Regions from separate parts of the Paraclostridium dentum genome, predicted to be linked through region 2. Evidence: a T-box and tRNA genes for the amino acid it is inferred to sense, from the RefSeq annotation. Region 2 holds a T-box; the other regions hold tRNA genes.

Region 1 (10,265 bases), 440 kb from region 2:
GTACCACCGATAATCGTTTGAGAGATGGAATGACACAGTAGGATAAGCTAACCACACTGTTGGTTATGTGTGGCTAAGTACTGAGGCAGTCAAGGCAGGCAAATCCGCCATGATAATGCTGGGGTACGATGGGGAGCGAAATTAAGTAGCGAAGTAGCTGATTTCACACTGTCGAGAAAAGTTTCTATCGAGATTAAAGGTGCCCGTACCGCAAACCGACACAGGTGGGTGAGGAGAGTATCCTAAGGCCAGCGAGAGAACTGTTGTTAAGGAACTCGGCAAAATGACCCCGTAACTTAGGGAGAAGGGGTGCCACGTTAGGGTTAACGCCCGAGGTGGCCGCAGAGAATAGGCCCAAGCGACTGTTTACCAAAAACACAGGTTTCTGCTAAGTCGCAAGACGATGTATAGGAGCTGACGCCTGCCCGGTGCTGGAAGGTTAAGGGGATCTGTTAGGATTTATCCGAAGCAGTGAACTTAAGCCCCAGTAAACGGCGGCCGTAACTATAACGGTCCTAAGGTAGCGAAATTCCTTGTCGGGTAAGTTCCGACCCGCACGAAAGGCGTAACGATTTGGGCACTGTCTCAACAACAGACTCGGTGAAATTGTAATCCCGGTGAAGATGCCGGGTACCTGCGACAGGACGGAAAGACCCCATGGAGCTTTACTGTAGCTTGACATTGAATTTTGGTGCTACATGTACAGGATAGGTGGGAGGCTATGAAATCGGGACGCCAGTCTCGGTGGAGCCATCCTTGGGATACCACCCTTGTAGTACTGAGATTCTAACCAGATACCTTGAATCAGGTATTGGGACACTGTCAGGTGGGCAGTTTGACTGGGGCGGTCGCCTCCCAAAGAGTAACGGAGGCGCTCAAAGGTTCTCTCAGCACGGTCGGAAATCGTGCGTAGAGTGTAAAGGCAGAAGAGAGCTTGATTGCAAGACATACAGGTCGAGCAAGGACGAAAGTCGGACTTAGTGATCCGGTGGTTCCGCATGGAAGGGCCATCGCTCAACGGATAAAAGCTACCCTGGGGATAACAGGCTTATCTCCCCCAAGAGTCCACATCGACGGGGAGGTTTGGCACCTCGATGTCGGCTCATCACATCCTGGGGCTGTAGTAGGTCCCAAGGGTTGGGCTGTTCGCCCATTAAAGTGGTACGCGAGCTGGGTTCAGAACGTCGTGAGACAGTTCGGTCCCTATCCGTCGCAGGCGTAGGAAATTTGAGGAGACCTGTCCTTAGTACGAGAGGACCGGGATGGACGTACCTCTGGTGTACCAGTTGTTCTGCCAAGGGCATGGCTGGGTAGCTATGTACGGAATGGATAAGCGCTGAAAGCATCTAAGCGCGAAGCCAACTTCAAGATAAGATTTCCCACCGTAAGGGTAAGATCCCAGGAAGACTACCTGGTTGATAGGTCGGAGGTGTAAGTGCAGCAATGTATGTAGCTTACCGATACTAATAGATCGAGGACTTGACCAAGATTATTTAATCTTAATAAATGTTATTCAGTTTTCAGGGTGCTAACTCTAGGATATTACTTTACTTAAATATCTTTAAAAAAATATATTGACATTTTTTAATTAAAATGTTAATATAATACTTGTTCAAAACAGAACAACATAATCTAGTTATTATAGCAAAGAGGATACACCTGTTCCCATTCCGAACACAGAAGTTAAGCTCTTTAGCGCCGATGGTACTTGGTGGGAAGCTGCCTGGGAGAGTAGGACGTAGCTAGGTGATGTGCCGAAGTGGCGGAACTGGCAGACGCACAGGACTTAAAATCCTGCGGGACTTACCTCTCGTACCGGTTCGATTCCGGTCTTCGGCACCATTTTAATAAAACATCGCGGGGTGGAGCAGTTGGCAGCTCGTCGGGCTCATAACCCGAAGGTCGCAAGTTCGAGTCTTGCCTCCGCAACCATTAAAATTATATAAGGCCCATTGGTCAAGCGGTCAAGACACCGCCCTTTCACGGCGGTAACAGGGGTTCGATTCCCCTATGGGTCACCAATTAAATATGCGGGTGTAGCTCAATGGTAGAGTTCCGGCCTTCCAAGCCGGCTGTGAGGGTTCGATCCCCTTCACCCGCTCCAGAATAAACACATGGGACTATAGCTCAGCTGGGAGAGCACCTGCCTTACAAGCAGGGGGTCACAGGTTCGAGCCCTGTTAGTCCCACCAATTGCGGCCTGGTAGTTCAGCTGGTTAGAATGCCAGCCTGTCACGCTGGAGGTCGAGGGTTCGAGTCCCTTCCAGGTCGCCAAAATAATTAAATACGCGGGAATATGGCTCAGTTGGTAGAGCAATTGACTGTTAATCAATGGGTCACAGGTTCGAGTCCTGTTATTCCCGCCAATATGCTAGTGTGGCTCAACGGTAGAGCAGCTGACTTGTAATCAGCAGGTTGTAGGTTCGATTCCTATCACTAGCTCCAACGTGGAGGATTTCCCGAGCGGCCAAAGGGGGCAGACTGTAAATCTGTTATCGACGATTTCGGTGGTTCGAATCCACCATCCTCCACCAATTAAATATGCGGGTGTAGCTCAATGGTAGAGTTCCGGCCTTCCAAGCCGGCTGTGAGGGTTCGATCCCCTTCACCCGCTCCAGAATAACATATAATGTGGGTGCATAGCTCAGCTGGATAGAGCAACGCCCTTCTAAGGCGTGTGTCCGGGGTTCGAATCCCTGTGCGCTCACCACATTCATAGGGGATTCGCCAAGTCGGTAAGGCATAGCACTTTGACTGCTACATGCGTAGGTTCGAGTCCTGCATCCCCTGCCAAGTAAATAAAATGATCCATTAGCTCAGTCGGTAGAGCACCTGACTTTTAATCAGGGTGTCCCGCGTTCGAGTCGCGGATGGATCACCAATGGAGAGGTGTCCGAGTGGTTTAAGGAGCTGGTCTTGAAAACCAGTGACTCCGAAAGGGGCCGTGGGTTCGAATCCCACCCTCTCCGCCAAATTAATATGGAGAAGTACTCAAGTGGCTCAAGAGGATCCCCTGCTAAGGGATTAGGCTGGGTTAACCGGTGCGAGGGTTCGAATCCCTCCTTCTCCGCCAGTGATTGTCGAGGTGTAGCGCAGTTTGGTAGCGCACGTGGTTTGGGACCATGGGGCCGGGGGTTCGAGTCCCTCCACCTCGACCAATAAAGTGGACCTTTAGCTCAGTTGGTTAGAGCGCCCGGCTCATAACCGGTAGGTCCGGGGTTCGAGTCCCTGAAGGTCCACCAAAAAATGCATAGGGGTGTAGCTCAGTTGGTAGAGCGTCGGTCTCCAAAACCGTGCGCCGGGGGTTCGAGTCCCTCCACCCCTGCCACTAAAACAATTATATAAATAAGATTATATCGAGGTGTAGCGCAGTTTGGTAGCGCACGTGGTTTGGGACCATGGGGCCGGGGGTTCGAGTCCCTCCACCTCGACCAATTGGGGGCCTATAGCTCAGGTGGTTAGAGCGCACGCCTGATAAGCGTGAGGTCGCTGGTTCGAGTCCAGCTAGGCCCACCAGAAATGCCCAGATAGCTCAGTCGGTAGAGCAGGGGACTGAAAATCCCCGTGTCGGTGGTTCGATTCCGCCTCTGGGCACCATTTATATAACTGTGGCGGTATAGCTTAGTTGGCTAGAGCGTTCGGTTCATACCCGAAAGGTCACAGGTTCGACTCCTGTTACCGCTACCATCTAAGAAATATACTTAAACATATTTAAGAACTTTGAAAATTAAACAGTAGGTTAATTATATAAATTCTTTTTAAAAGAATTAAACACAAACAACCAAGCCAGATATTCAGATAATGATTAGCTGAGCGATGGACAACTTTTTAAATTATATTTGAGAGTTTGATCCTGGCTCAGGATGAACGCTGGCGGCGTGCCTAACACATGCAAGTCGAGCGATCTCTTCGGAGAGAGCGGCGGACGGGTGAGTAACGCGTGGGTAACCTGCCCTGTACACACGGATAACATACCGAAAGGTATACTAATACGGGATAATATATGAAAGTCGCATGGCTTTTGTATCAAAGCTCCGGCGGTACAGGATGGACCCGCGTCTGATTAGCTAGTTGGTAAGGTAATGGCTTACCAAGGCAACGATCAGTAGCCGACCTGAGAGGGTGATCGGCCACACTGGAACTGAGACACGGTCCAGACTCCTACGGGAGGCAGCAGTGGGGAATATTGCACAATGGGCGAAAGCCTGATGCAGCAACGCCGCGTGAGCGATGAAGGCCTTCGGGTCGTAAAGCTCTGTCCTCAAGGAAGATAATGACGGTACTTGAGGAGGAAGCCCCGGCTAACTACGTGCCAGCAGCCGCGGTAATACGTAGGGGGCTAGCGTTATCCGGAATTACTGGGCGTAAAGGGTGCGTAGGTGGTTTTTTAAGTCAGAAGTGAAAGGCTACGGCTCAACCGTAGTAAGCTTTTGAAACTAGAGAACTTGAGTGCAGGAGAGGAGAGTAGAATTCCTAGTGTAGCGGTGAAATGCGTAGATATTAGGAGGAATACCAGTAGCGAAGGCGGCTCTCTGGACTGTAACTGACACTGAGGCACGAAAGCGTGGGGAGCAAACAGGATTAGATACCCTGGTAGTCCACGCCGTAAACGATGAGTACTAGGTGTCGGGGGTTACCCCCCTCGGTGCCGCAGCTAACGCATTAAGTACTCCGCCTGGGAAGTACGCTCGCAAGAGTGAAACTCAAAGGAATTGACGGGGACCCGCACAAGTAGCGGAGCATGTGGTTTAATTCGAAGCAACGCGAAGAACCTTACCTAAGCTTGACATCCCACTGACCTCTCCCTAATCGGAGATTTCCCTTCGGGGACAGTGGTGACAGGTGGTGCATGGTTGTCGTCAGCTCGTGTCGTGAGATGTTGGGTTAAGTCCCGCAACGAGCGCAACCCTTGCCTTTAGTTGCCAGCATTAAGTTGGGCACTCTAGAGGGACTGCCGAGGATAACTCGGAGGAAGGTGGGGATGACGTCAAATCATCATGCCCCTTATGCTTAGGGCTACACACGTGCTACAATGGGTGGTACAGAGGGTTGCCAAGCCGCGAGGTGGAGCTAATCCCTTAAAGCCATTCTCAGTTCGGATTGTAGGCTGAAACTCGCCTACATGAAGCTGGAGTTACTAGTAATCGCAGATCAGAATGCTGCGGTGAATGCGTTCCCGGGTCTTGTACACACCGCCCGTCACACCATGGAAGTTGGGGGCGCCCGAAGCCGGTTAGCTAACCTTTTAGGAAGCGGCCGTCGAAGGTGAAACCAATGACTGGGGTGAAGTCGTAACAAGGTAGCCGTATCGGAAGGTGCGGCTGGATCACCTCCTTTCTAAGGAGTAATTACCTACTGTTTAATTTTGAGAGTTTTTCAATTTTTTTTTGGAAAAATTTCAAAAAATATTGACGAAATTATATTAAAATGGTAATATATTTTTGTCGAAAAAGCGAATATGGGGGTGTAGCTCAGCTGGGAGAGCACTTGCCTTGCACGCAAGGGGTCAGGAGTTCGATCCTCCTCATCTCCACCATATTGAACTTTTAGCAACGGGATATGAGCTATATTAGCGAATAGACGTTGGCGATGTATTTTAGTACTTTGAAAACTGCATAACATTTAGTGATGATTAAATAAACCAATTATAAGAGAAGAAAACTCTTTAAAAAATAACACTTTTAATAACTGGTCAAGTTATTAAGGGCGCAGGGCGGATGCCTTGGCACTAAGAGCCGATGAAGGACGCGATAAGCTGCGATAAGCTTCGGGGAGTTGCACGTAAACTTTGATCCGAAGATTTCCGAATGAGGAAACTCACTTAGAGTAATGTCTAAGTATCATTAAGTGAATACATAGCTTAGTGAGGGGAACCCGGGGAACTGAAACATCTAAGTACCCGGAGGAAAAGAAAGAAATTCGATTCCGTAAGTAGCGGCGAGCGAACGCGGAATAGCCCAAACCAGTGAAGTTTTCTTCGCTGGGGTTGCGGACACATCATCAACAAAGAGGTATCGTAAACGAAGAGAGTTGGAAAGCTCCGCTATAAAGTGTAATAGCCACGTAGTTGAAACGAGAAGACTTTAGATGTGATCCAGAGTACCACGGGACACGTGAAACCCTGTGGGAAGCAGGAGGGACCATCCTCCAAGGCTAAATACTACTTAGTGACCGATAGCGCATAGTACCGTGAGGGAAAGGTGAAAAGAACCCCGGGAGGGGAGTGAAATAGAACCTGAAACCCTGCGCTTACAAGCTGTGGAAGCACTTTATATGTGTGACCGCGTACTTTTTGTAGAACGGGCCAACGAGTTACGATAGTAAGCTAGGTTAAGTACTTAAGGTATGGAGCCGTAGTGAAAGCGAGTCTTAAATGGGCGTTAAGTTTGCTGTCGTAGACCCGAAACCGAGCGACCTATCCATGAGCAGGATGAAGCGAAAGTAAAATTTCGTGGAGGTCCGAACCCACGAGCGTTGAAAAGCTCGGGGATGACTTGTGGATAGCGGTGAAATTCCAATCGAGCTCGGAGATAGCTGGTTCTCCCCGAAATAGCTTTAGGGCTAGCCTCAAGGTTGAGAAATACGGAGGTAGAGCACTGAATATCCTAGGGGGCATTGCGCTTACCGAAGATTATCAAACTCCGAATGCCGTTATTTTATACTTGGGAGTCAGACTGTGGGTAATAAGATTCATAGTCGAGAGGGCAACAGCCCAGATCGTCAGCTAAGGTCCCTAAATGTAAGTTAAGTGGTAAAGGATGTGGGATTGCATAGACAACCAGGATGTTGGCTTAGAAGCAGCCACTCATTTAAAGAGTGCGTAATAGCTCACTGGTCGAGTGATCCTGCGCCGAAGATTACCGGGGCTAAAACTTACTACCGAAGCTACGATATCATTTATGATAGGTAGGGGAGCTTCCTATGCAGGCTGAAGCATGACCGTAAGGACGTGTGGACAGTATAGGAGTGAGAATGTTGGCATGAGTAGCGAGACGTGGGTGAGAATCCCACGGGCCGTAAACCCAAGGTTTCCAGGGGAAGGTTCGTCCGCCCTGGGTTAGTCGGGACCTAAGCCGAGGCCGAAAGGCGTAGGTGATGGACAACAGGTTGAGATTCCTGTACCACCGATAATCGTTTGAGAGATGGAATGACACAGTAGGATAAGCTAACCACACTGTTGGTTATGTGTGGCTAAGTACTGAGGCAGTCAAGGCAGGCAAATCCGCCATGATAATGCTGGGGTACGATGGGGAGCGAAATTAAGTAGCGAAGTAGCTGATTTCACACTGTCGAGAAAAGTTTCTATCGAGATTAAAGGTGCCCGTACCGCAAACCGACACAGGTGGGTGAGGAGAGTATCCTAAGGCCAGCGAGAGAACTGTTGTTAAGGAACTCGGCAAAATGACCCCGTAACTTAGGGAGAAGGGGTGCCACGTTAGGGTTAACGCCCGAGGTGGCCGCAGAGAATAGGCCCAAGCGACTGTTTACCAAAAACACAGGTTTCTGCTAAGTCGCAAGACGATGTATAGGAGCTGACGCCTGCCCGGTGCTGGAAGGTTAAGGGGATCTGTTAGGATTTATCCGAAGCAGTGAACTTAAGCCCCAGTAAACGGCGGCCGTAACTATAACGGTCCTAAGGTAGCGAAATTCCTTGTCGGGTAAGTTCCGACCCGCACGAAAGGCGTAACGATTTGGGCACTGTCTCAACAACAGACTCGGTGAAATTGTAATCCCGGTGAAGATGCCGGGTACCTGCGACAGGACGGAAAGACCCCATGGAGCTTTACTGTAGCTTGACATTGAATTTTGGTGCTACATGTACAGGATAGGTGGGAGGCTATGAAATCGGGACGCCAGTCTCGGTGGAGCCATCCTTGGGATACCACCCTTGTAGTACTGAGATTCTAACCAGATACCTTGAATCAGGTATTGGGACACTGTCAGGTGGGCAGTTTGACTGGGGCGGTCGCCTCCCAAAGAGTAACGGAGGCGCTCAAAGGTTCTCTCAGCACGGTCGGAAATCGTGCGTAGAGTGTAAAGGCAGAAGAGAGCTTGATTGCAAGACATACAGGTCGAGCAAGGACGAAAGTCGGACTTAGTGATCCGGTGGTTCCGCATGGAAGGGCCATCGCTCAACGGATAAAAGCTACCCTGGGGATAACAGGCTTATCTCCCCCAAGAGTCCACATCGACGGGGAGGTTTGGCACCTCGATGTCGGCTCATCACATCCTGGGGCTGTAGTAGGTCCCAAGGGTTGGGCTGTTCGCCCATTAAAGTGGTACGCGAGCTGGGTTCAGAACGTCGTGAGACAGTTCGGTCCCTATCCGTCGCAGGCGTAGGAAATTTGAGGAGACCTGTCCTTAGTACGAGAGGACCGGGATGGACGTACCTCTGGTGTACCAGTTGTTCTGCCAAGGGCATGGCTGGGTAGCTATGTACGGAATGGATAAGCGCTGAAAGCATCTAAGCGCGAAGCCAACTTCAAGATAAGATTTCCCACCGTAAGGGTAAGATCCCAGGAAGACTACCTGGTTGATAGGTCGGAGGTGTAAGTGCAGCAATGTATGTAGCTTACCGATACTAATAGATCGAGGACTTGACCAAGATTATTTAATCTTACAAATGTTATTCAGTTTTTAGAGTACTAACTCTAATCTAGTTACTATAGCAAAGAGGATACACCTGTTCCCATTCCGAACACAGAAGTTAAGCTCTTTAGCGCCGATGGTACTTGGTGGGAAGCTGCCTGGGAGAGTAGGACGTAGCTAGGTTTTAAACAAGGCCCATTGGTCAAGCGGTCAAGACACCGCCCTTTCACGGCGGTAACAGGGGTTCGATTCCCCTATGGGTCACCAGTCGTGGGATTATAGCTCAGCTGGGAGAGCACCTGCCTTACAAGCAGGGGGTCACAGGTTCGAGCCCTGTTAATCCCACCATATATATGCGGCCTGGTAGTTCAGCTGGTTAGAATGCCAGCCTGTCACGCTGGAGGTCGAGGGTTCGAGTCCCTTCCAGGTCGCCAACTTAATAAGCGGGAATAGTTCAGTGGTAGAGCGCAACCTTGCCAAGGTTGAAGTCGCGAGTTCGAATCTCGTTTCCCGCTCCACTATAACGTGGGTGCATAGCTCAGCTGGATAGAGCAACGCCCTTCTAAGGCGTGTGTCCGGGGTTCGAATCCCTGTGCGCTCACCAATCGTAAAAGGAGTTTCACATTTGTGAAGCTCTTTTTTTTTATATTAAAAAAGTATTTTATATATAAATTGAATATAGCTTGATTAATATAGTATAATACATATTGTAAGCAATTTAAGTATTATAAACAGGAGGAAAATACTGTGTTTAATATAGATTCTTTTTGGCAAGGTTTTGTTAGTTTAGCAAGTAATGTAAATATACCAGACATAGTAGATATAGCAATCGTTACCTATATATTTTATAAAGTATATACTTTTATAAAGGATACTAGGGCAGAGCAAGTTTTGAAAGGAATGTTATTTCTTTTAGTAGCGACTAAAGTCAGTGAAATATTTAATTTACATACATTATACTGGATGTTAGAAAATACTTTAACAGTAGGTTTGATTGCAGTTCTTATAATATTCCAACCAGAGCTTAGATCTGGACTTGAATATATAGGAAGAACTAAATTTACTTTTTTAGGTAAAAATAATTATACTATATCAGAGGATGAACTTAAAAAAGATATAGAAGAAATAGTTGAGTGTCTATACTCATTATCAAGACAAAAAATAGGTGCCCTTATAATAATGGAAAGAGATACTAGAATAGGGGAAGTTATAAATACTGGAACTATAATTGATGCTGAGATATCTAGACAGTTATTAATAAATATATTTATACCTAATACACCTCTTCATGACGGGGCGGTTGTTATTAGAGATGGAAAAGTTAAGGCTGCAGCATGCTTCTTACCACTTACTGAAAGTAAGGATTTAAGTAAAGATTTAGGGACAAGACATAGAGCAGCCATAGGTGTAAGTGAAATTTCGGATTGTTTATCACTTATAGTATCAGAAGAAACAGGAGCAGTATCAATAGCTAAGTCAGGAAAATTATATAGAAATATGACTAAAGAAAGATTAACTAATATATTACGAAGCAATTTAAAATCTAGTGATCAAGATCAAGAAAAAGGCTTTTTAAAAGGTGGTATATTTAGATGAAAAATAGATTAAAAAATAATACTAAAATAAAGTTAATATCATTGCTAAGTGCATTAGTGCTATGGTTATATGTTATGACA
Region 2 (10,265 bases):
TGAATACTTAGAAGATATAAAAGGAGACATAGCTTTTTATGGTGCGTTAGATACGCTTGAAAACGCTATAAAAGGTGGAAGAGTGAATCCTATTGCTGGAAAATTAATAAATGCGCTTAACTTTAAAGTTATAATAGAAATATCAGAAGGATTAGTTAAACCTATAGATAAAGCAAGAGGCGAAGGTAATAGTATGAAAAAGCTATTTGAAAAGGTAAAAAACAATGTTCATGATATAAAAAATAAAACTTTAGTTATAGGACATTCAAACTGTAAAGAAAAAGCTGAAAAAATAGCTAAACATATAGAAGAAAATTATGAACATAAGGACATAATAATATCAAGTATAGGTCCTGTTATGGGAACTTACACATCAGAAGGAGCAATATTAATAGCTGTTCTGTAAAATATTATAAACAAAGGAGTGAAATTATGGGATTAGATAGAGCTTCTATAGAAGAAAAGTTTAAATGGGATATAGACACTATGTATAAAAGTGAAGAAGCTATAGACCAAGATATAAAAAAAGTAGATGAAATTATAGGTGAACTTAAAACTTATAAAGGAAAACTTGCTGATAGCAAAGAAAACCTTTATAAGGTATTAACAGATTCAGAAAAAGCATCTAGAATACTTCAAAATTTATATGTATATACTCATATGAAACAACATGAAGACACTAGAAAAAATGAGAATCAGGCTAAAGCTACTAAGACTGAAATGTTATCTACAGAACTATCGATGGCAACATCATATATGGTTCCAGAGATAATAGCAATGGATGAATCAAAATTACAAGAGTACTTAAGTGATGAAAAATTAAGCTTTTATAAAAAACATTTAGATGAAATACTAAGAGATAAACCTCATACACTTACAGAAAAAGAAGAAGAAATACTAGCAGCAGCTTCAGATTTAAGTGGAATAGCTGAAAATGTATATGAAATGTTTTCTTTTGCAGATTTAAAATTCCCTGAAATAAAAGATGAAAAGGGCGAAACTGTACAAATTACTCATGGAAATTATTCTGCGTTCTTAAAGAGCAAAGATAAAAGAGTTAGAAAGGATGCATTTGATGCTGTGTATTCAACTTACGATGAATATAAAAATACATTTGCATCAACTTTATACGGTGGAATAAAAAGTGAAATTTTCTATGCGAAAATGAGAAACTTTAAATCAGCTATAGAAGGTTCATTATTCCAAGATGATATAAGCGTAGATGTATATAATAACTTAATTGATGCAGTTGATGAGAGTTTAGATACATTAAATAAATATGTAGATTTAAGAAAAAAATATTTAGGTATAGACGAAATGCATATGTATGATTTATATGTACCTATAACATCAAACTTTGATATGAAGGTAACTTATGAAGAAGCACAAGAAATAATATTAAAAGCATTAAAACCATTAGGTGAACAATACTTAAGTGTTGTTAAAAAAGCTTTTGATGAAAGATGGATAGACGTTTATGAAAATGAAGGTAAGCAAGGTGGAGCTTATTCGTGGGGAAGTTATGATTCATCTCCATACATATTGATGAGCTACAAGGATGATTTAAACTCATTGTTTACATTGATTCATGAACTTGGACATTCTATGCATAGTTACTACTCAAGAAGTAATCAAGAATATTTATATTCATCATATAAAATATTTGTAGCAGAAGTTGCATCAACTTTAAATGAATTATTACTTGTAAATTATTTATTAGAAAACTCAAAATCAAAAGAAGAAAGAATGTATCTTTTAAATTATTATTTAGAACAATTCAGAACTACAGTATATAGACAAACTATGTTTGCTGAATTTGAAAAGATAACTCATGAAAAAGTAGAAAACAAAGAACCGTTAACTGCTAAAGAATTTACAGAAATATATTATGATTTAAATAAAAAATACTATGGGGAATCTTGTATAGTAGATGAACCAATTGGATTAGAATGGGCTAGAATACCTCATTTTTATTCAAATTTCTATGTATATAAATATGCAACAGGATTTTCAGCAGCTAGTGCTTTAAGTGAAAAAATCTTAAAAGAAGGCGATGCAGCTGTTGAGAAGTATATAGAATTCTTAAAAAGTGGAGGATCAGAATATCCACTTAATCAACTAAGAGCTGCTGGAGTAGACATGGAGAAAAAAGAATCTATAGAAAATGCATTACATGTATTTAAAGAATTAGTAAATGAATTAGAGAGAGAATGTTAATCAACATTCTCTTTTTTTTGAAAATATTTAATTTAGTTTGAAAAACATCATTTTACGGCGAGTTAACATACTTTACTTTCAGTTAACATAACTCTAATTTAAACTTAACATTTAAACTTTATTATTGAATTGTAGAGAAAAAACTTAAAAAAGAATAAAGCATAGTAAAGTTGACAAACTAAAATTATAAATTAGAAATCATAAGAGTTATAAAAAAATGGAGGTATTTATGTTAGCTAATGAGCAACTGATTAAAACTAAAAATAACAACAAAACAAAGTATACAATAGAAAAAATAGCAAAAAATGTATTTATGATAAGTGCTTTAATTGCAGTAATTAGCTTATTACTTATTATAGGTTTTGTTTTTTATAAAGGGCTTACACCATTTATATCAAAGGGATACTCATTTATAGACTTTTTAACAGGTACTTCATGGGTTCCAAGTGCAGATCAATATGGAATTTTACCTATGATAGTAGCATCAATTTTATCAACAATAGGTGCACTTTTAATAGGAGCTCCGATTGGAATTCTTACGGCAGCATTTATTGCAGAAGTAGCTCCTAAAAAAATAGCAAACATAATAAGTTCTGGAGTTGACTTATTAGCAGGAATACCATCTGTACTTTATGGATTATTTGGATTAGCAGTTATTGTTCCCAATATTCAAGATGTATTTAATTTACCAAAGGGACAAAGTTTATTTGCTGTAATAATAGTTCTTTCTATAATGATGTTACCTACAATAATAGCTGTTTCAAAAACTGCTATTAAAGCTGTACCAGATGCTTATAGAGAAGGGTCTTTAGCTTTAGGAGCATCAAAAATTGAAACAATATTTAAAGTAGTTTTACCAGCTGCAAAATCAGGTATTTTAGCGGCGGTAGTATTAGGAACAGGAAGAGCTTTAGGTGAGACTATGGCAGTAATACTAGTTGCAGGTAACTCACCAGTTTTACCTAACTCACTTATGGATAGTGTAAGACCATTAACAACTAATATTGCATTAGAAATGGGATACGCATTTGGAACACATCAAGAGATGTTATTTGCGACAGGAGTTGTACTATTTATATTTATATTAGTACTTAACTTAGTATTAAGTAAACTTTCTAATAAGGCAGGCAATTAATATGAGAAAATTAAGAGAAAATTTTTTAAAGGCGGCAGTTTGGCTATCAGCTATATTTACAATAGGAATGTTGTTAGTAATAGTTGGATTTATATTTATAAAGGGTATTGGGGGAATAAACCTAAACTTTTTAATTAGTGATTATTCAGCAAGTGGTGATGGTGGAATACTACCAATGATCGTCACAACTTTATATACAGTATTTTTATCATTAATAGTTGCTACACCAATAGGTGTTTTAGCGGCAGTATATTTACAAGAATATGCTAAAAAAGGACCAATAGTTAATATTGTAAGATTTGCAACAGAGAGTTTAGCAGGTATACCATCTATAGTTTATGGATTATTTGGAGGTATATTCTTTGTTATAACACTTCAAATGGGATATTCAATTATTGCAGGATCATTAACAGTAGCTATAATAATTTTACCTGTAATAATACGTACAACAGAAGAAGCATTAAAGACAGTTCCACAAGGATATAGAGAAGCATCTTTAGCTATGGGAGCTACAAAATTCCAAACTCTATACAAAGTAATAGTACCAAGTGCATTACCAGGGATTTTATCAGGAATAATACTATCAATAGGTCGTGTGGTTGGGGAGTCAGCAGCTATATTATTAACAGCTGGAACAGTAGCACAAATGCCAACTAGCATATTTGATAGTGCTAGAACACTTACAGTTCAATCTTACTTAGTTGCCAAAGAAACTGGAAATATACAACAAGCAGCTAGTGTAGGTGTAGTTTTAATAATTATAGTATTATGTTTAAATACTTTAGCTAAATTTATAGTTAAAAAGCTTAGTAAGGAGAGCTATTAAGATGAATAATATAAAAATAAATGTAAAAAACTTAGAACTTTTCTATGGAGATAACAAAGCATTAAAAGGAATAGACATGCAGATAAAAGAAAATAAAGTAACTGCATTAATAGGACCTTCAGGATGTGGAAAATCAACTTTTTTAAGAACTTTAAATAGAATGAACGATTTAATTGAAAATGTTAAAATAAAAGGGGAAATATCTGTAGACGGAGAAGATATATATAAATCTGATGATGTTATAAAACTACGTACAAAAGTAGGAATGGTATTCCAAAAACCAAATCCATTCCCAATGAGTATATATGATAATGTTGCTTATGGACCTAGAATACATGGAATAAAAGATAAAGCTACATTAGATAAGATTGTTGAAGAAAGTTTAAGAGGAGCTGCTATTTGGGAAGAGGTTAAGGACAGATTAAATAAATCAGCTTTAGGATTATCAGGAGGACAGCAACAACGTATTTGTATAGCTAGAACAATAGCTATGAAGCCAGAAGTAATATTAATGGATGAGCCAACTTCAGCGCTAGATCCGATATCAACATCTAAAGTAGAGGAATTAATAGATGAGTTAAAAGATAAATACACTATAGTAATAGTAACTCATAATATGCAACAAGCCGCTCGTGTATCGGATGAAACTGCATTTTTCCTATCAGGAGAAGTTGTAGAATTTGACGAAACAAAAACTATATTTACTAGTCCAAGGGATAAACGTACAGAAGATTATATAACAGGAAGATTTGGATAAAATAAATATAAAATAATCAATAAAAAGGAGTTTTAAAATGGTCAACAATAACTTAGAGTTAAATATAAATACCCTTATAAACTATACACTAAAAATGTTTGATAAAAGTCAAGAAATTCTAGAAGAATCAGTAAACAGCATGATAACAAAAGATATTGAAAAAGCAAAAGGAATTTCAGAAAAAGATGATGAAATAGACACTTTAAGAGACTATATAAGGGATAGAAGTATTGAGCTTATGGCATTAAAACAACCTATGGCAAAAGATTTAAGATTTATATATGCATTAGAAAGTATGTGCTTAGAGTTAGAGCGTATAGGCGATTATTCTGTAAATATATCGGTTGAAGTTGTAAAGATAGGAAAAGAAGAATATATAAAAGAATTAATAGATATACCTAAAATGAAAGATATATGCATTGATATGATAAAAGATGCAAAGAAAGCTTTAGAACTAAGAGATGAAGAACTTGCATACAATACAGCTTTAAAAGATGACTTAGTAGATAAGTTGTATGATGTTATACATGAACATACACTTAAGGTTATGCATGAAAAAGAAGTAAACATAGATCAAGGAGTGACGATGCTGTTTGTTGCTAGGTATTTAGAAAGAATTGGAGACCATATTACCAATATATGTGAAAAGATTATATATGCATTAAGAGGCGATATGATTGAAATAGGATAAAACTACAGGAATGTAGTTTTATTTTTTTTGTGCTAATATTTTATTGAGTACAAACATATCTATTAAAGTACAGTGTTTAATTATAAAATTTAGCTATATTGATTGAAATAATTGTCAATAATAACTAATAGTATTTATTAAAATATAAAAAACAAAGGGGAAGTGGGGATGAAAAGAAAAATAAAACCTATTTTTTTAAGTGTATCTACAGTTGTATTACTTTTGTTTTTATTATTTGTTACATTTGATAAAATAATTGCTACATCAAGTGAACAAAATAATATAGATATAAAATTGCTAGAAAGTGATACGATGACATTAACTGACCTCATGATGAAAGCAAGTAGTGTAAATAATAGAGGACCGAAGCCAAAACCTGAGAAGGTTGCTTATATAACAATTGATGATGGACCATCTAAATATACTGATGGAATACTATCTATTTTAGATAGCAATAATGTTAAAGCCACGTTCTTTATGATAGAAGGTAATATGAAACAACATCCAGAACAATTAAAAAGAATCGCTCAAGAGGGCCACTCTATGGGATTTCACAGTGTAAGTCACGACATATCTGTACTATATAAAACTCCTGAAAATACTGTTAATGAATTTGACAAGTGCCAAGACACATTAAATAAAATTGCTAAAGTAAACTCAAACTTAATAAGATTACCTTATGGTAGTAAACCTTATGCTCCAGAAGAATCATACAATGCATTAGTTGATGATGGATTTAAAATCTGGGATTGGAATTTGGATACAGAAGATTGGAAGGGTACTCCACAAACTATAGTAAATAATGTAAATAAATATTCAAATCAACATAGTGAGGTTGTACTTTTAATGCATGAAAAGGAACAAAGTGTTAAAGCTCTTCAAGGTATAATAAATCAATTAAAAGAAAAAGGATATACAATAATGCCAATAGAAGAAAGTGATATGCCGAAAAATTTTTGGGAACAAAATTTACGTAACTGAATATAATATTTATAAATATTGACAATAATAATGATGATTATATATAATTAAAAGATAAACAGAATATTTAAAAACTGAGAAAAAGAGGAGTATGCAAACTCAACTTACAGAGAGGAAAGTTCACCGGCTGAAAGACTTTCCAAGAAATGAATTGCAGAAGGTAGCTTTGGAGTTTCTAAGCTGAAAATAATAGTAAGCTTAGACGGTGAGAATCGTTAAATTTATTAAGTGTTATGTAAGGTTTGATTAAAAGCTTTACATAAAATTAAGGTGGTAACGCGAGCTTTTCGTCCTTAAATAGGATGAAGGGCTCTTTTTTATGTATATAAAATAAAAAATAGGAGGAATTTACATGGAAAATACAAACTTACCAAAAACGTATAATCCAAAAGACTTTGAATCAAGATTATATTCAAAGTGGGTAGAAGAAGGTTTATTCAAATCTAAGCCAAACCCAAATAAAAAGCCATTTACTATAATGCTTCCCCCACCAAACATAACGGGGCAATTACACATGGGGCATGCTCTTGACCATACATTACAAGATATACTTATAAGATGGAAGAGAATGGACGGTTATGAAGCTTTATGGCAACCAGGAACAGACCATGCTTCTATAGCAACAGAAGTTAAAGTTGTTGAAAGAATAAAAGAACAAGAAGGAAAAACTAAGTACGAAATAGGAAGAGAAGAGTTCTTAAAAAGAGCTATGGACTGGAGAAATGAATTTGGTAGAAAGATAGTAGACCAAATGAAACAATTAGGAGATTCATGTGACTGGGAAAGAGAAAGATTTACAATGGACCAAGGTTGTAATGAAGCAGTTACAGAATTCTTTGTAAAGTTATATGAAAAAGGTCAAATTTACAAAGGAAATAGAATAATAAACTGGTGTCCTGATTGTAAAACTACATTATCTGATGCTGAAGTTGAGCATGAAGAACATGATGGAAAGTTCTATCATATAAAATACCCAATAGCAGGTAGTGATGAATTTTTAGAAATAGCTACAACTAGACCAGAAACGATGCTTGGGGATACAGGTATAGCTGTAAATCCTGAAGATGAAAGATACACTCATTTAGTAGGAAAACATGCTATACTTCCACTAGTAGGAAGAGAACTTATTATAGTTGCAGATGATTACGTTGATTTAGAGTTTGGTACAGGTGCAGTTAAAATGACTCCAGCACATGACCCTAATGACTTTGAAGTAGGGCAAAGACATAATCTTGAAAAAATAAACGTAATGAACGAAGATGGAACTATGAATAAATTAGCTGGTAAGTACGAAGGTATGGACAGATATGAGTGTAGAAAGCAACTTATAGCTGACTTAGAAGAAGCTGGGTACTTAATAGCTATAAAAGATCATAATCACAATGTAGGATCTTGTTACAGATGTAAAACTGTAGTTGAGCCAAGATTATCAGATCAATGGTTCGTTAAAATGGATGAATTAGCAAAACCTGCTATAGACATATTAAAGAAACAAGATTTAGAATTTGTTCCAGATAAATTTGATAAAACTTACCTACAATGGTTAGAAAATATAAGAGACTGGTGTATATCAAGACAGTTATGGTGGGGTCACCAAATACCAGCATACTACTGTCAAGAATGTGGTGAAGTAGTAGTTGCTAAAGAAATGCCAAAACAATGTAAATGTGGACATACTCACTTCAAGCAAGATGAAGATGTACTAGATACATGGTTCTCTTCTGCATTATGGCCTTTCTCAACATTAGGATGGCCTAATAAAACAGAAGAGCTAAACTATTACTATCCAACAAGTGTACTTGTAACTGGATACGATATAATATTCTTCTGGGTTGTAAGAATGGCATTTGCAGGAATGTTCTGTATGGGAGAAACTCCATTTGAACATGTATTAATACATGGACTTGTAAGAGACTCAGAAGGTAGAAAAATGAGTAAATCTCTAGGAAACGGAATAGATCCATTAGAAGTAATAGACATGTATGGAGCTGATGCTTTAAGATTCATGTTAGCTACAGGAAACTCTCCAGGAAATGATATGAGATTCTATATGGAAAGAGTTGAATCATCTAGAAACTTTGCTAATAAGTTATGGAATGCATCTAGATTCGTATTTATGAATATAGATGAAGAAATAATGAATGGTGTTACTAGAGAATCAGTAGAAAAAAATATGACTTTAGCTGATAAATGGATAATATCAAGAGCTAATAATGTTGTTAAAGAAGTTACTGATAACATGGATAAGTTTGACTTAGGAATAGCAGCTCAAAAGATATATGACTTTGCTTGGTCAGAGTACTGTGACTGGTATATAGAAATAGTTAAGCCAAGATTATACTCAGATGATAAAGAAGCTAAGCAAACAGCACTATATACATTAACATATGTATTAGAAAAAATATTAAAACTTCTTCACCCATACATGCCATTTATAACTGAAGAGATATACACTCATCTTCCAACTGTAGAAGGAAGTATAGTTGTAGCTCAGTTCCCTCATTACGATGAAGCTGACAATATGGCTAAAGAAGAAGAAATGATGAATTTAACAATGGATGGTATAAGAAATATAAGAAACGTAAGAGCTGAAATGAACGTGCCACCATCAAAGAAAGCTAAAGTGATAATAGTTCCAACAGCTGATAAGAAAGAAGCTATGGAAGCTGGACTTGATTACTTTGTAACATTAGCATCTGCATCTACAGTTGAAATAGTTGAAGATGAAACTAATATACCAGAAGACGCTGTAAGTGTTGTTATAGATGGTGTAAAAATATTTATACCTCTTGATGAATTAGTTGACTTCACTAAAGAACTAGATAGATTAAATAAAGAAAAAGCTAAATTAGAAGGTGAAATAAAGAGAGTTAACGGAAAACTTTCTAATCAAGGATTCTTAGCTAAAGCTCCAGAAAGCTTAGTTAATGAAGAAAAAGCTAAAAAAGAAAAGTTTGAAGAAATGATTAAGTCAGTTCTTGAAAGAATCGAAAATATAGAAGCTAAAATGAAGTAGTAAAAATAGTAGAGACCCTGTTTAAGTTTTGCTCCACAAAGCTGAAAAGATGCTTTGAAATGTCGCTAAAACTTAAACAGGGTCTTTTTATGGTAGGAATGAAAATGAAGGTTTTGCTCCACAAAGCAGAAAAGATGCTTTGAAATGTTGCTAAAACTTAAACAGGGTCTCTTTATGATGGGAAGATAAGGATAAAGGTAAAGAGTTATGTGAAGAATATAGATTATAGGGTATAATAGTAAATAATAAAATTTAAGGAGGGGTATTTATGGCAGGAAATTTATTTGGAAGAATGGCAGCTGATACTTTAGGTTTATCTGATATAGGTAAAATAATATCGCCAAGAGATTTTGATAAAGTAGATGGTGATGATTATATAATGCATGAAGATGGAGAAAAAATATTCTTTGTTATAAAATCAAAATCGGATGAGTATGTATTTACAAATAGAGGTCTTTTACATGTAGATGGCGCGAATGCAATTAGTAAAAAAAGAACTGTTAAAAGACATGAATTTTATTATGAAAGAGTACATTCAGTAACGCTAGAAACTGCGGGAACTGTAGATTTAGATATAGAGATAAAATTTAGTTTTGGAGAAGAAGCATTTAGTATAGATGTAGATAAAAAACAATTAGAGCA
Region 3 (10,265 bases), 330 kb from region 2:
TTCTCCAAAAGTTTTTGTAAGCCATTTCTCCTGAAAATCCAAAAACCTTTCTTATTAATTTATAATAAAATCTATTTTTCTGTTTTTTATTAAATTCATCACTGCTTCTAATAGCCTCTACAGGCGAAATTTTTCCACTTTTATATATTGGTACTAAACTTGATATAAACACAGCTATAGTAGCCATTAACATAGGCTCATATATACTAGCTTTACTTATGTAAAGATTTACAAACCTCCCATAAATAATGTAAAATCCAGCATATGAAGCTAACATTCCTATCAAGAATCCAAATATAAGACCTAATGCCAATACGCTAATACTTTCTATAGCAATCATAAATCTTACTTTCTTTTTAGATAAACCAATTGCTCTTAATATACCTATTTGTTTTGTCATATCTATAAGAACTATACTAAATATATTACATATAACTAGAGTTGACGCTAACATTGGATATAACTTTCGCTTCATTGTATATGTTGTTCCCTTTGACATTGAATAATCATCTAACACTTGTGTTAGTGATGCATTTACCATAAAATTTGAATCATTTAATCCATATTTATTTATAATTTCATAAGCTTTTCCAATGTCTGGTCTAGACGAGTTTAAATATAAAGTTCCACCATGAGTTACTAAATTATTTGGTAAAATAGATTCATTGCTATTATCTTTAGTAAAAGCCTTTACTCCATAGTACTCATTTTCACTTGCATAACTACTTGAATCTTCATAGTAAGCATCTGGCTTTTTTACTATCCCAACTAGTTTGAACTTTTTATCTTTACTAAATATTTGATTTTCATTATTTTTATCAACATAATACTTTACAATTTTAAAATTAATTTCTTGATTTAAATCATCATTTAGGCCCATTTCTTTTAATGCTTTTTGCTCTATAACTATTTCATTTGAATTTTTAGGATTGCTTCCTTTCGATAATTGATATCCATATGAATCTATAAATTTATCGCTATATGAATTTAATTGAATTGACGTTCCGTTTTTTCCTACAATTTTACCTAACCCCAAAATATCATTAACTTCAGTTACTTCCTTATCTTTTTTTAACTTATTAACTATATCCTCGCTTAAGTTACTATATTCAACATGATAGTCACTATAATTTTTATATGCTTCTTTTATTTCTAGTTTACTTTGTGTTTCTGGTATTACATTTAATGAAAATACTAGTATTACAGCTAACGCTATACTTGTTATTAATGCGATAGTCCTTCCTTTTTGCTCTTTCATATAAGCAATTGCTAACTTAAAACTAATCTTCAAAATATACCCTCCCTTTTGTAATTCATATTTATGCCCCTAAAATCAAAAAAAATAAGGTGTTATCTTTTACGTTTAAAAGATAACACCTTATTTTTTTTGATTCAATATTTATAGTACAACTGGTACCTTTATAGCCCCAACTGTCATATTTTCATCTATAGGTATATAAATTTGTAATAAAAATTTATTTTCAAAATCCTCTATTTCTAAATCTCCATTATATTTTTTAAGTGAAGATTTAACACTTTTTAGCCCTATTCCATGAATAAATTTATCTTTCTTGCTAGTTATAATTTTACTATTTTTTATTTCTAATTTATTTATTTTAGAATTTTCACAGCGTATAACATAATATGATTTAACAAGTGTTCCCCTTATTTTTATATATTTTTTATCCATATAAGTTTTATTGCACGCTTCTATTGCATTATCTAGTATATTTGAAAATATGCTACATACATCTGTCATTTCTATAAAATTACATTTAGAAAAATTAACATCACAAGTTAAAGCTATATTATTTTCATTACAAATATTTTGTTTTTCATTTAATATAATATCTAATATCATATTCCCAGTATTATGTATTTCTTTAAACTCTCTTAATTCCTTACTCATTTCATCTATATATTTATTTACATCTTCTTTATCATAACTTAGATTTTTCATACAAAATATATGGTTATTTATATCATGATAAAGCTTTTTGACCTTATTTTGAGATTCTTGAAGATTTAAATAATACTTGTACTGCATATCTATTTTTTCTTTTAATAACCTTTCTTCACTTTTTTCTTTAATATCTTTAATGATTTTAAAAACTATCATTAAAAGTAAAAAACTACTTGTAAAAGACAGCTTAGGAGTTACATTTATATTAAATACATTAAGCTGATCATAAGAATAATTCATCCTAAACATATATGTCCATGTAGGTAGACTATTCATAATAGCTACTGTAAAATTACTTATTACACATCCTATTATAATTACTACACTTACTTTTTCTTTTTCCATATCTTTAAATCTTTTAATTAGATTAATATAACTGATATTAATAAATATAGTAATTGAACTTCCTATAATTGCTATTATATTATGGTTATATTCTGATGTAGGCGAAGCATACTCAGAATGTCCTGTTACAAAAAAGAAAACTATATAATACACCCATTGCCAAATTACATATTGTACTGTATTATAAGTTAAATAATATAACAATACTTTATAATTACTTATTTTATAATTTAACTTTATAAATAAAATAAAAGATATCCATTTTAAATTTATTATGAAACCATAGTATTGTGTTTCTCTACTGAATAAAATTATAGAATCCAAAGCACCAATTAACAAAAATACTATATCTAAATATCTCTTTTCATATCTTCTTTCTTCTAAACAATTTAATATTCTTATAAAAATAAAATATTCAACAAATGTAGATATGCCTATAATTAACCTTGACATTAATTCACTTCTTAACATAATTTTTCACCTAAAGAACTTAAAAACTTATGCTTAAAATCTTTAAATCTATGCCTACTAACTAAAATCTCTTCTTCATTTTCTAATATAGCTACATATTGTTTTATATTTTCTACATAATTTATATTTACTAAAAAACTTTTATGACATCTATAAAAATTATGATTTTTTAATTCATTTTCAATCTTATCCATGGTCATTTTAGTTTCATAAATTTTATTTTCTGTGTGTATAGTCATATCTTTTCTTTGAATTTCAATATAAGTTATATCTTCTATATTTATTTTGTAAGTTTCATTTTTATTTTCAACCAACACAAATTTATCTCTTTTATTTATAACTTCATCTATACAGCTCAAAATATGCTTCTTAAAATCATCATATTGTATAGGCTTTAATAGATATCTATAAGCTCTTACTTCATATCCTTCTTGTATGTATTCAATAAGTGACGTTGTAAAAATTATTTCTGGTTTATTTTTATCAATTTCTCTTATCTTTCTGGCTACATCCATTCCAGTTATTTCGTCCATCTGAATGTCTAGTATAAATATATCCGCACCTTGATTATAATTCTTAAGTAATTCTTCCCCAGTTGAATATATGTTTAAATTGTAATCAATATTTTTTTCATATAATATATTTTCTAAAATTTTTTCTATCGTTTTTTGATGTTCTATTTGATCTTCGCATAAAATTATTTCTATCATAATATCCCCTGTATATATTTTTTATATGTTTATATAACTATTATACATAATTTGTAAATACTTCTTAAGTTATAATACATTTTTATACTAAAAACTCGACTTTCTCTGAATTCATTATGTATATATAGCTTTTTTGAACACAAAAAAACTCTTAGATAAAATCCAAGAGTTTACTGGTGGGATTAACAGGGCTCGAACCTGTGACCCCCTGCTTGTAAGGCAGGTGCTCTCCCAGCTGAGCTATAATCCCAAATGCTGGTGACCCATAGGGGAATCGAACCCCTGTTACCGCCGTGAAAGGGCGGTGTCTTGACCGCTTGACCAATGGGCCATATTATATTTTTACAAAAAAAAATGGTGATCCATCCGCGACTCGAACGCGGGACACCCTGATTAAAAGTCAGGTGCTCTACCGACTGAGCTAATGGATCATCTTTTTTTGGAGCTAGTGATAGGAATCGAACCTACAACCTGCTGATTACAAGTCAGCTGCTCTACCGTTGAGCCACACTAGCAATGTGTGTTTGGCGACCTGGAAGGGACTCGAACCCTCGACCTCCAGCGTGACAGGCTGGCATTCTAACCAGCTGAACTACCAGGCCGCATATATGGTGGGATTAACAGGGCTCGAACCTGTGACCCCCTGCTTGTAAGGCAGGTGCTCTCCCAGCTGAGCTATAATCCCAAATATTGGTGACCCATAGGGGAATCGAACCCCTGTTACCGCCGTGAAAGGGCGGTGTCTTGACCGCTTGACCAATGGGCCTTACAAAAAAAATGGTGATCCATCCGCGACTCGAACGCGGGACACCCTGATTAAAAGTCAGGTGCTCTACCGACTGAGCTAATGGATCATCTTTGCTGAGATGTTGTTTCGACTTTTTTCTCTGCCGTATCAACAAATACTATTATATTAGCTTTATTAACTTTCGTCAACACTTTTTGTAAAATTTTTTAATTTTTTTAAGCAAATTATTTAAATACCCTATTTTTCAATGGTTTAATCCATTTATTTAAGCATAATTTTCAGCAAAATTTAGTAATTTTGTTAATTTTTTTAGATTTTTTTAAAATATTATATTATAAAAATATTTTATTAATACTATTTGTAATATAATATTCTTATACTAAATAAAGGAGGTAAATTTATGAACTTCATAAACAAAGAAAATCATACATTTACATTTTCAAGCTTAAACAATCCAGTTCTTAAAGTAAAGTCAGGAAGCAATGTAGTTTTTGAAACTCATGATTGCATGTGTAGTCAAATAACATGTAGTGATGACAATATGGATAGTATAGACTTTGATAGAGTAAATCCAGCAACTGGACCTTTATACATAGAAAATTCTATGCCTAACCAGACTTTAAAAGTTAGTATAAATTCTATTGAATTAAAAGGCAATGCGCTTGCCATGACAGGTCCTGGAGTTGGAGTTCTTGGTAATAAACTAGATACTATGACTCATAATATTTTAAAAATAGAAAATGAAAAAGCTTTATTTAATAATTTAGAACTTCCTTTAAATAAAATGATTGGTGTTATAGGTGTTGCTCCAAGCGATAATAAGTCTATAAATTGTGGGACTCCTGGTAGTCACGGTGGTAACATGGACTGTAAGATTATAGCTGAAGGCTCTAGTGTATATCTTCCTATATCAGTAGAAGGATCTTTATTATCTCTTGGAGATATCCATGCTGTTATGGGTGATGGTGAAATCGGAGTAAGCGGAGCTGAAATAGGAGCTCTAGTTGATGTTAAAGTTGAAGTAATAGATAACTTAACAATAAAGAATCCTATCTTAGAAACTGAAGATGCTTATTATACTGTAGCTTCTGCTGAAACATTGGATGAGGCTTATGAAATCGCTATCGAAGATATGTTTGATATTTTACTTCCTAAATGCAACTTATCTAAAAATGACCTAGTTATGCTAATGAGTTTAACTAGTGATATAGAAGTTTGCCAAGTTGTTGATCCTTTAAAAACGATTAGATTTAAAGTTAAAAAAGATATTTTAAGTCAATTAAATATAAATAAATTAATATAAAAATAAAATAAAGCTATGTTAAAACATTATATACTGTTTTAACATAGCTTTTGATTTTATATATTATAAAATTAGAATATATTCTTTCTTACTATAGTTTGAGCTCTGTTTGGTCCAACTGAAACCATATCTACATTTACTCCAACTAACTCTTCTATTTTAGCTATATATTTCTTAGCATTTTCAGGAAGTTCTTCATATGTTTCCATACCTGTTAAATCTTCAGACCATCCTTCTAATTCTTCATATATAGGCTCGCACTTAGCTAAATCTTCTAATGAAGCTGGGAATTCTCTTAAAACTTTGTCTCCCATTTTGTAAGATGTACATATTTTAACTGTATCAAATCCAGTTAAAACGTCTAATAACATTAAAGATATACTAGTTAATCCATTAACTCTAGCAGCATATCTAACTATTACAGCATCAAACCATCCACATCTTCTTGCTCTACCTGTAGTTGTTCCGAACTCTCTTCCTTGAGTTCTTATCTTGTCCCCTGTTTCATCGTTTAACTCTGTAACAAATGGTCCTTCTCCAACTCTAGTAGTGTAAGATTTTACTATACCTACAACATCTTTTATCATGTTAGGTCCAACACCAGCTCCTACAGAGAATCCTCCTGATGTAGGATGAGAAGATGTTACGAACGGATACGTTCCTAAATCTAAGTCTAGTAATGTACCTTGAGCTCCTTCAAATAAGACTTTCTTTCCTGCTTTTATAGCTTCGTATACAACAACTGATGTATCATCTACGTAAGATCTTATTTGCTCTGCATACCCTAAGTATTCATTATATATAGCATCAAAGTCAAACTCTTCTGCTCCATATATATTTTTAACTATTTTATTCTTAGCATCTACTTGAGCTTTTAATTTTTTAGCGAATATATCTTTATCCATTAAATCACATATTCTTATTCCAGATCTCTCTGTTTTATCCATGTAACAAGGTCCTATACCTTTTTTAGTAGTACCTATTTTATTATCTCCTCTAGCTTCTTCAGCTAAAGCATCTAATTCCTTGTGATATGGGAATATAACATGCGCTCTATCACTTATTTTTATATTTTTAGTATCTATATTATCTGCATTTAACTTAGCTAATTCTTCTAAAAATCCTTTTGGATCAAATACTATTCCGTTACCTATTACATTTATAGTTTCTGGATTTAATACTCCTGATGGTATTAGGTGTAATGCATATTTCTTTCCATCAACAACTAATGTATGACCTGCATTGTTTCCACCTTGTCCTCTTACTACTACATCAGCTTGTGTAGCTAAATAGTCTATAACTTTACCTTTACCTTCGTCTCCCCATTGAGAGCCTACTATAGCAACAGTCTTCATATTAATTCACCTCTAATTATTTTATTCGAACACTTACTTTCTTATTTTACCAAACATTCGCTTTATTTTCAAAACCTTTTTTATTAACCTATTTTATTTAGTATGTATTTTTCCACATATTCTAAGCTTTCTAGGGTTTTTATTTCGTGTTCATTAGTTTCTATAAATCTAACCATATCATTTACATTGTTAGCCTTTTTTACTAGTTTATTATCTCCTGTAAATGTATTTGTAATGTATATTTTTACTTTATTATTTTCTTTAATACCATATACAACTATAGTTTCTTTATCTTTATTATCAATTATTCTACATATATTGATTTCTTTGTTTATAAACTCTGTATTTGGATATATATATACTATATTTATCATTTTTTCTCCCCCGTTGAAAAAATTATACTAATTATAAGAAAGCAAGCTAAATTAGCTTGCTTTTTTAATTTGACTTTTATCCACCATTTATCCACAGAGCATCTGTGGAAACTGTGGATATCGTTTCGATAATTTAAAATAAAAATATCCACATATGATTATTTTTTATAAAATTATCAACATGTGGATATTTTTTTATTACATTTCTCTAGCTTTGTTTGCAAATTTTTGTATTTCGCCTAACCAAACAAGTTCAACTGATCCAGTTTCTCCATGTCTATTTTTAGCAATTATAATTTCTCCTATATTCTTTCTTTCTGAATCAGGATGATAATATTCATCTCTGTATAGGAACATTACTATATCTGCATCCTGCTCTATAGCTCCAGATTCTCTTAAATCGGATAACATAGGTCTATGATCTGATCTTTGTTCTGGTGCACGTGACAACTGAGATAATGCTACTACAGGACAATTCAATTCCTTAGCTATTATTTTCAAAGATCTAGAAATTTTAGATATTTCTTGTTGTCTACTTTCATTCCCTCCATCACCTTCCATAAGTTGAAGGTAATCTATAAGAATTAGGTCTAAACCTTTTTCAATTTTTAATTTTCTACACTTCGATCTTAATTCACCTATTTTTATACCAGGTGTATCGTCTATATATATGTTGGCGTTAGATAAAACAGACATAGCATCTATAATTCTAGGCCAGTCATTTTCATCTAAGTTACCAGTTTTTATCTTTTTCAATTCTACATGAGATTGTGCAGATAACATACGTTGAACTAATTGTTCTTTTGACATCTCTAAACTAAATACAGCTACAGATGCATTACCTTTAAGTGCTGCATTTTGGACTAAGTTAAGAGAAAATGCTGTTTTACCCATTGCAGGACGTGCCGCAACAAGTAGCAAGTCTGTTCTTTGTAGTCCATTGGTTTTCTTATTTAAATCATCAAATCCAGTAGTTATTCCAGTTATATCTTCCTTATTGGTATATAACTTTTCTATCGTGTCATATGTATCCATAAGTACTGAATTTATAGTTTGGAAATCTTCGCTAGATTTTTCTTGAGATATATCAAATATTTGCTTTTCTGCTTTTTCTAAAATGTCTTCTACTTTTATTGAACTATCATATCCTAAGTTTAATATATCATTAGATACTCTTATAAGCTTTCTTAAAACTGATTTCTCTTTCACTATATCTGCATAATACTTAACATTAGAAGTTGTAGGTACTATAGTAGATAAGCTAGTTATATAGCTTATTCCTCCTATATCCTCTAGATGACCTTGCTTCTTCAACTCTTCAGTAAGAGTTATTAAATCTATAGGTTCATTTTTATTGTTTAGCTTCATCATGCACTCATAAATAATTTTATGAGCTTCTTTATAAAAATCTTCAGGTTTTATAGTTTCTGTAACAGTTATTATAGCTTCTTTATCTAATAGTATAGATCCTAGTATAGATTGCTCAGACTCCACACTATGTGGAGGAATTCTACCTATATCCTCCATTTATCTCACCTCTAGTGTTTTTCTTATTGTTTTTCTTTTACGTCTACTCTCATTTTAGTAACTACTTTTTGATGTATTTTTATTTCAACAAATCTTGAACCTAAAACTCTTATAGGCTCATCTAATATAACTTTTCTCTTATCTACATCTATTCCATGCTCTTTTTTTATTTGAGCAGCTATATCTTTAGATGTTATAGAACCGAATAATCTTCCACCATCACCAGCTTTAGAATACATAGTTACATTCATTTCTTCCATTTTCTTTCCTAATTCAACTGCTGCTTCGTATTCTTTTTGTTCTTTTATTTGTTGAGATGTTTGTTTTTCTTTTAATTCTTTTAACTCTGTATTTCCAGCTTGAACTGCTAATTTTTTAGGGAATAAAAAGTTTCTAGCGTATCCATCACTAACTTCCTTTATATCACCTTTTTTTCCTGTTCCTTTTATGTCTTTTAATAATATAACTTTCATTACTCTTCTTCCTCCTCTAGATATTGTGTTATGATGTCTGATACCATCTTATATCCTTCTTCTAAAGATACTCCTTCAAGTTGAGCTCCTGCTATATCAATGTGGCCTCCGCCACCTAGTTTTTCCATTAATACATGTACGTTAATAGACCCTAATGATCTAGCACTTATAAATATAGTTCCTGATTTAGTTTTACCTAATACAAATGATGCTTCTACATCTTTTATGCTTAAAAGCTCATCTGCAGCTTGAGCCACAACTACATTTATATTATTTATATCCGACTTGCAATAAGCTAAACATATCTTGTCATTTATAACTTTAGTGCTTTGAATTATCTCTGCTTTCGTTACAAAATCTTCTAAATTAGAGTTAAATAACTTCTTAACTTCTATTGTATCTGCTCCTGCTTTTTTCAGATATGATGCTGCTTCAAATGTTCTAACTCCTGTTTTAAATGCAAAATTTTTAGTATCTAAACTTATTCCTGCCATTAATCCTTCTGCTGTTAATTTATTTATCTTAACATCTTCTTCCATATATTGAACTAATTCTGTTACCATCTCACAAGTTGATGATACATAAGTTTCATGGAATAAAAGAACTGTATCATTTATAAATTCGACCCCTCTTCTATGGTGGTCTATAACAACAATTTTATCAGATATAGCCAGTAGTTCAGGACATTCAGTAAAGTTAGGTCTATGAGTATCAACTACTATTACCAATGTGTCCTTAGAACAATTCTTAATAGCGTCTTCTCTTGATATAAACAAATTATTGTAGTAATCAGATTTTTTCAATCTACCTATAAATTCATCAATAGAATCATTAGAACTATTTAAAACTATATGTGCATTTTTATTACATGACTTACATATATCATAAATACCTCCTGCAGCTCCCATTGCGTCCATATCAGGATATTTATGTCCCATTATATATATATTCTTGCTTTCTAATATAATCTCTCTTAGAGCATGACCTATAAGTCTT

The links. A T-box is a leader RNA that pairs with one kind of tRNA and senses whether it is charged. The one in region 2 lies ahead of ACN6I1_RS00850 (valine--tRNA ligase), so its partner is inferred to be a tRNA-Val.
Region 1: it has a tRNA-Val gene. The T-box ahead of ACN6I1_RS00850 (valine--tRNA ligase) is inferred to sense a tRNA for this amino acid. The anticodon was not compared.
Region 3: it has a tRNA-Val gene. The T-box ahead of ACN6I1_RS00850 (valine--tRNA ligase) is inferred to sense a tRNA for this amino acid. The anticodon was not compared.

Annotation. Positions count from the first base shown of each region.
Region 1 is NZ_CP183813.1:2,951,240-2,961,504, reverse strand. It holds rRNA gene ACN6I1_RS13885 (23S ribosomal RNA) at 1-1,487, shown strand, start outside; rRNA gene rrf (5S ribosomal RNA) at 1,632-1,748, shown strand; tRNA gene ACN6I1_RS13875 (tRNA-Leu) at 1,754-1,842, shown strand; tRNA gene ACN6I1_RS13870 (tRNA-Met) at 1,857-1,932, shown strand; tRNA gene ACN6I1_RS13865 (tRNA-Glu) at 1,947-2,021, shown strand; tRNA gene ACN6I1_RS13860 (tRNA-Gly) at 2,031-2,104, shown strand; tRNA gene ACN6I1_RS13855 (tRNA-Val) at 2,117-2,192, shown strand; tRNA gene ACN6I1_RS13850 (tRNA-Asp) at 2,198-2,274, shown strand; tRNA gene ACN6I1_RS13845 (tRNA-Asn) at 2,291-2,366, shown strand; tRNA gene ACN6I1_RS13840 (tRNA-Thr) at 2,371-2,445, shown strand; tRNA gene ACN6I1_RS13835 (tRNA-Tyr) at 2,450-2,534, shown strand; tRNA gene ACN6I1_RS13830 (tRNA-Gly) at 2,544-2,617, shown strand; tRNA gene ACN6I1_RS13825 (tRNA-Arg) at 2,634-2,710, shown strand; tRNA gene ACN6I1_RS13820 (tRNA-Gln) at 2,718-2,793, shown strand; tRNA gene ACN6I1_RS13815 (tRNA-Lys) at 2,806-2,881, shown strand; tRNA gene ACN6I1_RS13810 (tRNA-Ser) at 2,884-2,972, shown strand; tRNA gene ACN6I1_RS13805 (tRNA-Ser) at 2,982-3,073, shown strand; tRNA gene ACN6I1_RS13800 (tRNA-Pro) at 3,082-3,158, shown strand; tRNA gene ACN6I1_RS13795 (tRNA-Ile) at 3,166-3,242, shown strand; tRNA gene ACN6I1_RS13790 (tRNA-Trp) at 3,253-3,328, shown strand; tRNA gene ACN6I1_RS13785 (tRNA-Pro) at 3,358-3,434, shown strand; tRNA gene ACN6I1_RS13780 (tRNA-Ile) at 3,440-3,516, shown strand; tRNA gene ACN6I1_RS13775 (tRNA-Phe) at 3,522-3,597, shown strand; tRNA gene ACN6I1_RS13770 (tRNA-Met) at 3,611-3,687, shown strand; rRNA gene ACN6I1_RS13765 (16S ribosomal RNA) at 3,836-5,337, shown strand; tRNA gene ACN6I1_RS13760 (tRNA-Ala) at 5,461-5,536, shown strand; rRNA gene ACN6I1_RS13755 (23S ribosomal RNA) at 5,691-8,605, shown strand; rRNA gene rrf (5S ribosomal RNA) at 8,656-8,772, shown strand; tRNA gene ACN6I1_RS13745 (tRNA-Glu) at 8,782-8,856, shown strand; tRNA gene ACN6I1_RS13740 (tRNA-Val) at 8,862-8,937, shown strand; tRNA gene ACN6I1_RS13735 (tRNA-Asp) at 8,947-9,023, shown strand; tRNA gene ACN6I1_RS13730 (tRNA-Gly) at 9,033-9,107, shown strand; tRNA gene ACN6I1_RS13725 (tRNA-Arg) at 9,117-9,193, shown strand; gene cdaA (diadenylate cyclase CdaA) at 9,337-10,185, shown strand; gene ACN6I1_RS13715 (YbbR-like domain-containing protein) at 10,182-10,265, shown strand, end outside.
Region 2 is NZ_CP183813.1:177,952-188,216, forward strand. It holds gene ACN6I1_RS00815 (DegV family protein) at 1-406, shown strand, start outside; gene pepF (oligoendopeptidase F) at 433-2,217, shown strand; gene pstC (phosphate ABC transporter permease subunit PstC) at 2,447-3,352, shown strand; gene pstA (phosphate ABC transporter permease PstA) at 3,354-4,178, shown strand; gene pstB (phosphate ABC transporter ATP-binding protein PstB) at 4,180-4,935, shown strand; gene phoU (phosphate signaling complex protein PhoU) at 4,973-5,626, shown strand; gene ACN6I1_RS00845 (polysaccharide deacetylase family protein) at 5,795-6,607, shown strand; T-box leader at 6,675-6,905, shown strand; gene ACN6I1_RS00850 (valine--tRNA ligase) at 6,960-9,623, shown strand; gene ACN6I1_RS00855 (PH domain-containing protein) at 9,892-10,265, shown strand, end outside.
Region 3 is NZ_CP183813.1:3,059,361-3,069,625, forward strand. It holds gene ACN6I1_RS14350 (ABC transporter permease) at 1-1,291, opposite strand, end outside; gene ACN6I1_RS14355 (GHKL domain-containing protein) at 1,400-2,779, opposite strand; gene ACN6I1_RS14360 (LytR/AlgR family response regulator transcription factor) at 2,773-3,489, opposite strand; tRNA gene ACN6I1_RS14365 (tRNA-Val) at 3,664-3,739, opposite strand; tRNA gene ACN6I1_RS14370 (tRNA-Glu) at 3,746-3,820, opposite strand; tRNA gene ACN6I1_RS14375 (tRNA-Lys) at 3,845-3,920, opposite strand; tRNA gene ACN6I1_RS14380 (tRNA-Thr) at 3,930-4,004, opposite strand; tRNA gene ACN6I1_RS14385 (tRNA-Asp) at 4,015-4,091, opposite strand; tRNA gene ACN6I1_RS14390 (tRNA-Val) at 4,099-4,174, opposite strand; tRNA gene ACN6I1_RS14395 (tRNA-Glu) at 4,181-4,255, opposite strand; tRNA gene ACN6I1_RS14400 (tRNA-Lys) at 4,268-4,343, opposite strand; gene ACN6I1_RS14405 (acetamidase/formamidase family protein) at 4,638-5,540, shown strand; gene ACN6I1_RS14410 (adenylosuccinate synthase) at 5,612-6,895, opposite strand; gene ACN6I1_RS14415 (hypothetical protein) at 6,979-7,269, opposite strand; gene dnaB (replicative DNA helicase) at 7,468-8,796, opposite strand; gene rplI (50S ribosomal protein L9) at 8,820-9,269, opposite strand; gene ACN6I1_RS14430 (DHH family phosphoesterase) at 9,269-10,265, opposite strand, start outside.